DNA from 3 places in the Halopseudomonas salegens genome. Region 3 is predicted to be linked to each of the others. Evidence: predicted binding sites of a transcription regulator. Region 3 holds the regulator's gene; each other region holds the start of a gene.
What was found. The regulator FliA, encoded in region 3, starts transcription of late flagellar genes. The targets are predictions, from matches to a motif close to CTAAAGTTTNNNNNNNNNNNGCCGNTAA.
Positions count from the first base shown of each region.

Region 1: BLU07_RS05920 (flagellar protein MotY) is a predicted target of FliA. The motif match lies at 1,893-1,920, and genes of this name have one in related genera.
Region 2: flgM (flagellar biosynthesis anti-sigma factor FlgM) is a predicted target of FliA. The motif match lies at 1,687-1,714, and genes of this name have one in related genera.

Region 1 covers NZ_LT629787.1:1,330,139-1,333,800, forward strand. Annotated here, with positions in the region: gene rnt (ribonuclease T) at 76-681, opposite strand; gene pyrC (dihydroorotase) at 765-1,805, opposite strand; gene BLU07_RS05920 (flagellar protein MotY) at 1,979-2,827, shown strand; gene BLU07_RS05925 (argininosuccinate synthase) at 2,923-3,662, shown strand, end outside.
Region 2 covers NZ_LT629787.1:2,394,751-2,398,412, reverse strand. Annotated here, with positions in the region: gene BLU07_RS10965 (flagellar brake protein) at 1-750, opposite strand; gene BLU07_RS10960 (flagella synthesis protein FlgN) at 823-1,281, opposite strand; gene flgM (flagellar biosynthesis anti-sigma factor FlgM) at 1,324-1,647, opposite strand; gene flgA (flagellar basal body P-ring formation chaperone FlgA) at 1,814-2,527, opposite strand; gene BLU07_RS10945 (chemotaxis protein CheV) at 2,633-3,574, shown strand; gene BLU07_RS10940 (CheR family methyltransferase) at 3,620-3,662, shown strand, end outside.
Region 3 covers NZ_LT629787.1:2,084,343-2,088,004, reverse strand. Annotated here, with positions in the region: gene flhF (flagellar biosynthesis protein FlhF) at 1-171, shown strand, start outside; gene fleN (flagellar synthesis regulator FleN) at 201-1,028, shown strand; gene BLU07_RS09400 (RNA polymerase sigma factor FliA) at 1,028-1,759, shown strand; gene BLU07_RS09395 (chemotaxis response regulator CheY) at 1,943-2,320, shown strand; gene BLU07_RS09390 (protein phosphatase CheZ) at 2,342-3,145, shown strand; gene BLU07_RS09385 (chemotaxis protein CheA) at 3,158-3,662, shown strand, end outside.

The DNA of each region.
Region 1 (3,662 bases), 750 kb from region 3:
TAGCGAGCACGAGCCCTCATTGCACCCTAGTGAACATAAACCCCAGTTGCGGATCAGGCAAGTTGCCGGAGGCAATCAGTCCAGCGGCCAACCACCCATCTCGCGCCAACGGTTGACGATGGCGCAGAAGAGCTCGGCGGTCTTCTCCGTGTCATAGCGAGCCGAATGGGCTTCGTGACCGTCAAAGTCGATACCCGCAGCAGCACAGGCCTTGGCCAGCACGGTCTGCCCATAGGCCAGGCCACCCAGGGTAGCGGTATCAAAGCAGGAAAACGGATGGAAGGGATTGCGCTTGATCTCGCAGCGTTCGACCGCCGCATTGAGAAAACCCAGATCGAAAAAGGCATTGTGACCAACCAGCACGGCACGCTTGCATCCGGCGGATTTGACCGCCTTGCGTACCTGCTTGAAGATCTCGCCGAGTGCTTCCTGTTCGCTGACGGCCATGCGTAGCGGGTGGTCCAGCTTGATCCCGGTAAACTCCAGTGCAGCGGCTTCGATGTTCGCGCCGGCAAAGGGTTCCACACGGAAGAAGCTGGTGTCGTCCGGGTAGACCATGCCCTCGTCATCCATCAGTATGGGCGTGGCGGCAATTTCCAGCAGGGCGTCGGTCGCTGCATTGAAGCCGCCGGTTTCCACGTCCACCACCACCGGCAAAAAACCACGAAAGCGATAGGCCATCGGCGGCTTGGGTTTGCCAGGCTCGTGGGCGGGTGGTTCAGCTTCAAAGTCAAACGCAGTCACAGATATTCCTCAAACGGGGTTCAGGCTGTCAGCACACGCCAATGGATGGATTCACCGGCGCGCAAGGGCACCACGTTTTGTTCGCCCAAAGGCAGGCTGCCCGGCACCATCCAGGCATCGCGGACCAGGGTGATCTGATCGCGGTTGCGCGGTAGCTGGTAGAAGTCCGGGCCATGGAAGCTGGCAAAGCCTTCCAGCTTGTCCAGTGCGCCAAGCTGGTCAAAGACCTCGGCATACAACTCGATCGCTGCGTGCGCACTGTAGCAGCCGGCACAGCCGCAGGCGGCTTCCTTGGCGTGACGGGCATGGGGTGCCGAATCGGTACCGAGGAAGAACTTGTTCGAGCCGGATACAACCGCATCACAGAGTGCCTGTTGGTGGCGCTGGCGCTTGAGAATCGGCAGGCAATAGTAATGCGGGCGGATGCCACCAACCAGCATATGGTTGCGGTTGAACAGCAGGTGGTGGGCCGTGATGGTTGCTGCCACCCGTTCCGGAGCCTGACGCACGAAATCCACGGCGTCGGCGGTTGTAATATGCTCGAACACCACGCGCAGGGTCCGATGGCGCTCGACTACCTGCACCAGATGACGGTCGATAAAGGCTTTTTCCCGGTCGAAAATGTCCACATCACTGTGTGTGACTTCGCCGTGCACCAGCAGCGGCATACCCACGTCGGCCATGGCTTCCAGCGCCGGCTGGATATTGTCCAGCGAGGTAACCCCGGACTGCGAATTGGTGGTCGCCCCGGCAGGGTAGAGCTTGGCTGCTACTGCCTGGCCCTGCAATTTGGCCTGTCGAATGATCTCGGGGGTGGTCTGGTCGGTAAGATACAGCACCATCAGTGGGTCAAAGCCTGACCCCTGGGGGCGTGCGGCCAGAATACGCGCCTTGTAGGCGTCCGCTTCGACACCATCGCGAACCGGTGGCACCAGGTTCGGCATGATAATGGCGCGGGAAAATACCCGGGCAGCATCGCGCACGGTATGCGGCAACAGGTCGCCATCGCGCAGGTGAATATGCCAGTCATCCGGGCGAGTCAGGGTGATGCGGTCAGTCATGGGCAGGTCCGAGCGATTGAACTGGCGCCCATGCTACCGGAAAAGGCTTGTATTTGACATGCCGGAGCAGCCGTCGGACAGCTCGGGCTAAAGATTTCTTCGGATGGGCCGATGAACTGCTGTAAGCCGGTATTGCTAACGTTACCGGCCCCGTTGACCCATGGAGTATACCGGTGAATCGATGGTTTTCCCTGCTGATATGCAGTCTGGCGTTACCGGTCCAGGCGCTGACATTCCAGACCCGCATGGAAGATGTGCAATGGTCGGTGGACGGTGATCAGTTTGCCTGCCGTCTGGCACAAACTGTCAGTGGCTATGGCGAAGCCGTGTTTGTTCGACGTGCCGGCGAGCGCCCCGTATTTGAATTGAACGCCTGGAGCAACCTTCTGCGTCCGGGGCGCGTGCACGTCTACAATCAACCGCCGCAGTGGCGACCTGATGCGCGCAGTCAGGCCCTGGGACATGCCCAGGTTGCTGATAACCAGCCGGTAGTGCGGGTTCCGCAACAACAGGCCGGACAGATGCTTGCCGGGCTGGCGCAAGGCATGCAGCCGACCATCCTGGGTGATAGTTGGGCCAATGCCACCCAGCCTTTGCAAGTCGTTGTGTCCAATGTGGGTTACGCTGCTGCCTGGACGGAGTTTCAGGATTGCATTACCGGTCTGCTGCCGATGAACTTCGAACAGGCATCCAATACCACCATCAGCTTTGCCGCTGGTGGTACGGCTCTGTCCGGCGACGCGCGCGAGGTGCTGGATACCGTGTTGGTCTATCTGTTGGCCGATGAAGACATCAGTGGCATTCAACTGGATGGCCATTCGGACAATGTCGGCAACCGCCTGGATAACCGTGAATTGTCACGTCAGCGGGTCTTGATCGTGCGCGATTACCTGACTGAACGCGGCGTCAACGAAGACCTGTTCAATCTGCGCTTTCATGGGGAGCGCTACCCGGTAGCCAGCAATCAGAGCGCTGTCGGGCGGGCGGCCAATCGCCGGGTCAGCCTCAAACTGGAAAAGTAGTTGCCCTGTGAATCTTGCCCTTTCGGCGCTAGAATAGCGCCTTTGATCACTGGCCTCCGGCTGGCCAGGACAACGATTCATCAAGGGAGCGCGCAATGTCAGATGTAAAGAAAGTCGTCCTCGCCTACTCGGGCGGTCTGGATACCTCGGTCATTCTCAAGTGGCTGGAAGATACCTACGGTTGTGAAGTGGTGACTTTCACTGCTGATCTGGGCCAGGGCGAGGAGCTGGAGCCGGCGCGTACCAAGGCTGAAGCCCTGGGAGTAAAGGAGATTTACATCGAAGACCTGCGCGAAGAGTTCGTCCGTGATTTCGTGTTCCCGATGTTCCGTGCCAATACCGTCTACGAAGGCGAGTATCTGTTGGGCACGTCGATTGCCCGGCCGCTGATTGCCAAGCGTCTGATTGAAATTGCCAATGAAACCGGTGCCGATGCCATTTCCCATGGTGCTACCGGCAAGGGTAACGATCAGGTGCGCTTCGAGCTGGGTGCCTATGCGCTCAAGCCGGGCGTCAAGGTGATCGCTCCGTGGCGCGAATGGGACTTGTTGTCGCGCGAGAAGCTGATGGACTATGCCGAGAAGCACAATATTCCGATTGAGCGTCACGGCAAGAAGAAATCACCGTATTCCATGGATGCCAACCTGCTGCACATTTCCTATGAAGGCGGCGTGCTGGAAGATACCTGGACCGAACATGAAGAAGACATGTGGCGTTGGACCAGGTCGCCGGAAACTGCGCCAGACACCCCGACATACCTTGAGCTGACCTACCGCCAGGGTGACATTGTCGCTATCGACGGCAAGGATCTGAGCCCGGCTCAGGTATTGGCAGA
Region 2 (3,662 bases), 310 kb from region 3:
TCAGAACAGGTCGTCGCGTTCCAGTCGCCGGGCTTCTCGTTGCAGAAAATTGACGAAACGGTCAATCTGGCGCTGCAGGGCGGGGCTTGTGTCGCGGAACATCAAGCCGACATGGGTTTCGTCGGTGTCAGAAAAATACTGTCGGTGGCGAACTTCCACGGCTACCGAGGTGCGTCCATTGTCAGGCAAGGTGATATGGCTGAGATCGAATATCTCGCCGGTGGGCAGGCTGTTGACCTGATTTCCTTCCACGCGGGCCTTGCAGCCGGTCGCGGAGATATCCATCAGATACCCACGTGGGGCAGTATTCAATTTGCTGTGTCTCAACCCGATGCCTACTTCAAGGCTCCTGCGGATGGGGGCGCGAAAAGCGCCGCGCTTCTGGTGGTATACCAGCAAATCGGGAATATCCATGCGGAATGCGGGCGCATCATCCAGCATTTCGCGGACGGCATCGGCGCCCTCCCAGCGTAAATGGGCGCCTTCTTGCCAGGCTTCCAGCCGACAAGGTTCGCCCTGACCCATGTAGCGATCACCGGCCTGGGGAATCATTTCGTCGATCCATACCAGATGGCGTTTGCTGTCCATATCAACAATGAAGCTCTGGAAGGTGGCATTGCGGTCAGCAAAGTGGACGGTCAGGGGGGTACGGGAGTGCTGCAGGGTTTTCAGCAAAGCGCAGATTTCAATGGATGAACGAATGTTGCGTGGCGGCTGCGGGCCGGTTGATTGCGCAAAAAGACTCGTCACTGAGTAATCCCGGTTGTTGTTCGGCAGTGGCGTAACTATACACACTATGCTGGCTTTTTGACTACGGAATCATCAGGCCTTGCTGATGGTGCGGTGGCCGCCTGGACCACGGGTCAGGCCCTGACGATCATAAACATTTTGCGTGCTTTCACCCTGATTGCGCAGCAGATCGAGCAGGTGGCGCGTGCTGTGCTGGTTGTGCGCCACCAACTGGGCATTGCGGTTGCTGGCCTGCTGGCATTGCGTGAGATTGCCGAGGAAGTCCTGATACGACTGCTGCAGCTCGGAATCTGCATGAGTGGCCAGATACGCGCTGAGGTCGCCTGTTGCGATCTGTTGCGCAGTCAGCCACTCATTGATCTGCACGTCGTGCTGGTTGAGGCGCTTGATCAGGGGAGCCTTGTGCTCAAGCAATTGCTCAAGGGCGGGCATATTGCTTTCAATCAGCGCCTGTTGCTCTGCGTCCAGCAGCTCGAGAAAAGCAATGCAGTCATGGTTGGCTGTTTCAAGTAATGCTGCCAATTGCTGCATGTCGGTTCTCCGTGATCAATCCCGTGTGGCGCTGGCTCCGGTTCAGCCCTCGCTGGCGAGCAATTTGTCAGCAATACGACCACTGTCAATCTGGTAGCTGCCATTGGCAATCGCATCACGCAATTCAGCCACGCGCTGACTGTCAACTTCCGGCATTTGCTTCAGTCGATCTTCAATTACCTGAAGCTGCTGAGCCTGAGAGCTCAGGTTGACCGCAGTATCGGCAGCGGGGCTGGCCGTTTGCGGGCTGCGGCTGTCAGTGCTGGCGTTATCCATGCCGGCGTCGCGCTTGCCGTTCGCCGCACCAGCCTGGCTGCTGCGGCCGCTGTTGTTGGCGCTATTGGGCGCGTTGAAGTCAATGACCATTCTATCCGTCCTCAAGAATTAAATACTTTACTGACATCTATAACGGCCAGTGCGGCAAAAACTTTAGCCCTGGATGCAAAGTTTTTTTGCCTTGTTGTCAGTTGGCCCTGCAGGGCTGTGAATCCAGATGACAACGAGGCTAGTATAACGCAATGCAGTGGGGCCTTCACAGTGCTACTTCGACCTGGCCCGGGGCGGTAATCCTGGCCGTCACGGTTCGTCCCGAGCGACTGTTGCGTACCCGAATCTGACTGTCGATCACGCCGCCCTCCAGGGCTTCACCAGGCATACGTACCGATATCTGGCTATTGGCTGCGCTGATGATTACCCGGTCACCTCGCTTGACGATCTCGTCCAGCTCCAGATGGTTTGGGTTCAGTACAGTGTCTTCACGCATTGAACGTCGGGTGCGCATGCCAATGGCCTGGTCCAGTTCGGTGAGGTAGCCGCCATTGAGTTGACCGACATCCCGCTCGAGCAAGGTCAGATCTTCAGCATTGATGGCGTCGTGTCGGCCCAGTGCACGGGTCACTACGACTACCGGCTGATAAAGATTGACCTCGGCCGGGACAAACAGGCGCCAACGTACGTGCTCGCTTTCGCAGGCAAGACGCACCGTTACCCGACCAACAGGAACTGCAGGGCTTTCCAGTGTTGCCCTGAGGCTGTTTTCGGGACATGGGGTCAGGCGCAATCGCGAATCCAGACGATTGACGCTGATGCTGTGCCGGGCATCACGGCTACTTTGATCGAGATGCTGCTCGATTTCTTTCTCAAGAAAAGCCGTAGTCGCGCCGATAAGCTGTTCTATCAGCGGGTTGGCTGTTGCATTGGCGGAAAAAAATATCGCCAAAGCCGCGCAGATGTTGAGAAAACGCATACAATAAACCTTGATGACTAAGGGGTTGTGCATGTCAATGAAACGTCGTTGCCAGTGTATCAAGCAATTAGCGTGCCTGACCCGGATGGCAATAAGGAGTGGCTTATGGCTGGCGTGATGGATTCAGTCAACCAGCGTACCCAGCTGGTTGGTCAGAATCGCCTTGAATTATTGTTGTTCCGTCTGGCTGGAAAGCAGCTCTACGGAATCAATGTGTTCAAGGTCAAGGAAGTTTTGCAGTGCCCCAAGCTGACCATTCTTCCCAGGCTAAACCCCGTTGTGCGCGGTGTTGCCCACATTCGCGGCGGCACCCTGCCGATTATCGACCTCAATCGTGCCACGGGTGGCCCGGGGCTGGAGGATATCAGCACGGCTTTCGTGATTATCACCGAGTACAACTACCGGGTTCAGGGTTTTCTGGTGCGTTCGGTAGAGCGCATCGTGAATATGAACTGGTCGGAGATTCATCCGCCGCCCCGGGGTACTGGTCGTGAGCATTACCTGACTGCTGTGACCCGCGTGGATGATCAGATGGTCGAAATCATTGATGTGGAAAAAATCCTCGCTGAAGTCGTACCGATGGAAGAGGGTATTACTGCAGGGATCATCGATGAGCAAACCCAGGCCGAGGCCGTTTCCCGGCGTGTATTGGTGGTGGATGACTCCCTGATTGCACGCAAGCAGGTCACCCGCTGCCTGGAGGAGGTCGGTGTCGAGGTGATTGCCTTGAACGACGGCAAGCAGGCGCTGAACTACCTCAAGGATATGGCTGAACGGGGCGAAGATGTAACCAAGGAGTTGTTGCTGATGGTTTCCGACATTGAAATGCCGGAAATGGACGGCTATACCCTGACCGCCGAAGTACGCAACGATCCTCGCTTGAGTGGGCTGCACATCATGCTGCATACCTCTCTGTCCGGGGTGTTCAACCAGGCAATGGTAAAAAAGGTTGGTGCAAATGACTTTCTGGCCAAATTCAGGCCTGATGAGCTGGCCAACCGGGTCATTGATCGATTGCATGCTTTACGTGGTGATGTGGCAGAATAGGCCGCTACCCGTGATTTCAAGCGACAGGCATAACAGGAAGGCTGCGTGAGTTCAGCAAATCAGGATTTTCAGGTTTTTCGCGAGTTTC
Region 3 (3,662 bases):
TTGCCGTTAGCCTATCTGGCAGATGGCCAGCGTATTCCGGATGACATCAGTAAGGCCGTTGGCCATAAGCTGGTCAGTCGTGCAGTCAGCCTGGCCAGTGAGGAAACACCGGCAGATGCCACCATGGCCGACGTTTTTGCCGGTATACTAAATAGCCAGCGTGCTGGTTGAAAACAATACAGATTAAGGTAAGCAGCGAGATGGCGAGCAATCATCCGGTTCAGGTTATCGCAGTCACTGGTGGCAAGGGCGGCATCGGCAAGACTAACGTGTCGGTCAACCTGAGTCTGGCGTTGGCTGATCTGGGGCGACGCGTCGTCTTGCTTGACGCTGACCTTGGTCTTGCCAACGTGGATGTACTGCTTGGCCTGAAACCCAAAGCCACTCTGGTGGACGTGCTTGACGGTACCTGTGAGCTGCGTGACGTGCTGATAGATGGTCCGGGCGGTATACGCATCGTGCCGGCGGCTTCTGGCGCTGCGCGGATGGTCAATCTGCAACCGCAGGAGCATGCCGGTCTGATCCAGGCCTTCAGTGATATCGGCCAGAATATTGACGTGCTGATTGTGGATACCGCTGCCGGGATCAGCGATTCGGTGGTCAGCTTTGTGCGCGCTGCCCAGGAAGTGCTGGTGGTCGTCTGTGACGAACCGACTTCGATTACCGATGCCTACGCCTTGATCAAGCTGCTCAACCGGGATCACGGCATGACCCGTTTCCGTGTTCTGGCAAATATGGTGCATACGCCGCAGGAAGGCCGTTCAGTTTTTGCTAAGCTGACCAAGGTAACGGATCGTTTTCTGGATGTCGCACTTCAGTATGTTGGCGCAGTTCCTTACGACGAGTCGGTACGCAAGGCGGTACAGAAGCAAAAGGCAGTTTACGAAGCCTTTCCGCGCAGCAAGGCCTCTATTGCCATTCGTGGCATAGCGCAAAAAGTGGATGGCTGGCCGCTGCCGGCTAACCCGCGCGGGCATCTCGAGTTTTTTGTCGAGCGCTTGGTGCAGCGGACAGGATCAGGCTTATGATGGCATCGGCTGGCGGGGTGAGCATGTATACGCGAGCGCAAAATAATAATTATCAGGATCAGTTGGTGGAGCAGTTTGCTCCGTTGGTCAAGCGTATCGCTTATCATTTGCTGGGCCGTTTGCCGGCCAGTGTTCAGGTCGATGATTTGCTCCAGGCCGGCATGATCGGTTTGCTTGAAGCGTCGCGCAAGTTCGACCATGGCAAGGGCGCCAGTTTTGAAACCTACGCCGGCATTCGCATTCGTGGCGCCATGCTGGATGAGGTGCGCAAGGGGGATTGGGCGCCACGTTCGGTGCACCGTAATTCGCGGATGGTCAGTGAAGCGATACGTGCGGTCGAGTCCCGATTGGGGCGTGACGCTAAAGATCATGAGGTTGCGGCCGAATTAGACGTAAGCGTTGACGATTATTACGCCATGCTCAACGATACTGCCGGCAGCCGCCTGTTCAGTTTTGATGATTTGCTGGCTGCGGGGATGCCGGCCGAGTCGGTTGGTGAAGAAGGTCCGTTTGATGGCTTGCGTGACGATCGCTTTCGCGCCGCCCTGGTCGAGGCTATCGATAGTCTGCCAGAGCGTGAACGGCTGCTGTTGTCGCTGTATTACGACGAAGAGCTCAACCTGAAAGAGATTGGCGCCGTGCTCGGGGTCAGCGAATCCCGGGTAAGTCAGCTCCACTCGCAATCGGCTGCTCGCTTGCGAGCGCGATTGTCGGGTTGGCAGGGAGACTGACCCGGTTCTGTTGGCGCCCAATGCGCAGGGATTATTTTCGTCGCTATCGGCAGCGCTGCTGCAGCAAGTCCGGTAGACTGACGGCTGGATTATTAACCGGCTTGTTTGGCCAATAACATTAGGTAGGCGGGGCACCGAGCCGCTGGATTCCTGGTTTGTACGGAGGTCGACTTGGACAAGAACATGAAAATTCTCATTGTTGATGATTTTTCGACAATGAGGCGGATTATCAAGAACCTGTTGCGCGACCTCGGGTTTACCAATACCGCTGAAGCCGATGACGGTACGTCTGCGCTGCCCATGCTGCAAAGCGGCAACTTCGACTTTCTGGTGACCGACTGGAACATGCCCGGCATGAGCGGTATCGACCTGTTGCGAGCAGTTCGCGCCGACGAGCGCCTCAAACACTTGCCCGTGTTGATGGTGACTGCCGAAGCCAAGCGTGACCAGATCATTGAAGCGGCTCAGGCTGGCGTCAATGGCTATGTGGTCAAACCCTTTACCGCCCAGGCTCTGAAAGAGAAGATCGAAAAGATTTTTGAGCGCGTACAGGCACAATAATCAAGCACCGGGGTACAGGTTATGGCGTTAAGTAAGGATCCCGGCCAGGCGACCGCTCAGGAGTTCGAAAACTCACTCAAGGACAACGCGCGCCAATTGGTCGAGTACCTGGAACAGGGCAAGTTCGGTGAAGCCATCATGGTGGTTCATGCCATCAACCAGGCGCGTGATCGCGGCCTCTACCATGAGGTTGGTCAGCTGACCCGCGCACTGCACAATGCCATCGTGAATTTTCAGCTGGATACCAGTCATGCTCTGGGAGAGCAGGAGCCAGACGGTGAAGTGTCCAAGATCAGCGATGCCTCTGACCGGCTCGATTATGTCGTCAAGCTGACTGAGGGCGCGGCCAATAAAACCATGGATCTGGTTGATGACACCCTTCCGGTGGCGACCGATCTCGGGCAGCAGGCCGCTGCCTTACGCAATGACTGGCAGCGCCTGCAGCGGCGCGAGATGGCCGCTGATGAGTTCCGGGACTTGTACCGGCGCATGGGTGAATTCCTCGAGCAAACCGAACAGTCGAGTAGTCAGATCAGCAGCAACCTCAACGATATCATGCTGGCGCAGGACTTCCAGGACCTGACCGGTCAGGTGATCAAGCGGGTAACGACCCTTGTTCACGATGTCGAAGAAAGCCTGGTCAGTCTGGTACGAATGGCCGGTCACGTCGACCGTATGGCCGGTATTCAGCACGATGAAAAACAACAAGAACAGAAAAAATCCTCCTCTGGGGGTGAAGGTCCGCAGATTCATGCCGATAAAAGAGAAGACGTTGTGTCAGGGCAGGATGAAGTTGATGATCTTCTGTCCAGTCTTGGATTCTAGGGGAGTAGGTGCATGAGTTTCGATGCGGACGAGGAAATCCTCCAGGACTTTCTGGTCGAGGCGGGTGAAATCCTCGAACAGTTGTCCGAGCAACTGGTTGAACTGGAAAATCGTCCGGACGATACGGATTTGCTCAATGCTATCTTTCGCGGCTTCCATACCGTAAAAGGTGGTGCTGGATTCCTGCAGCTCGATGCTCTGGTCGGTTGTTGCCATATTGCCGAGAACGTCTTTGATATTTTGCGAAAAGGCGAGCGTCAGGTCACCTCGGAACTCATGGATGTGGTGTTGCAAGCGCTGGATAGCGTCAACAGCATGTTCGATGAAGTGCGTGAACGTACTGAGCCGACCCCGGCTGATCCTGAACTCCTGGCCGCACTGGCAGTACTGGCTCAGCCTGAGTCGGCGGATGCGGCGCCGGAACCGCCCGCCAGTGCCGAGCCGGAAACGGCACCCACAAGCCCGGACGCAACGCCTGAAGGCGATATAACTGACGACGAGTTCGAGCAGTTGCTGG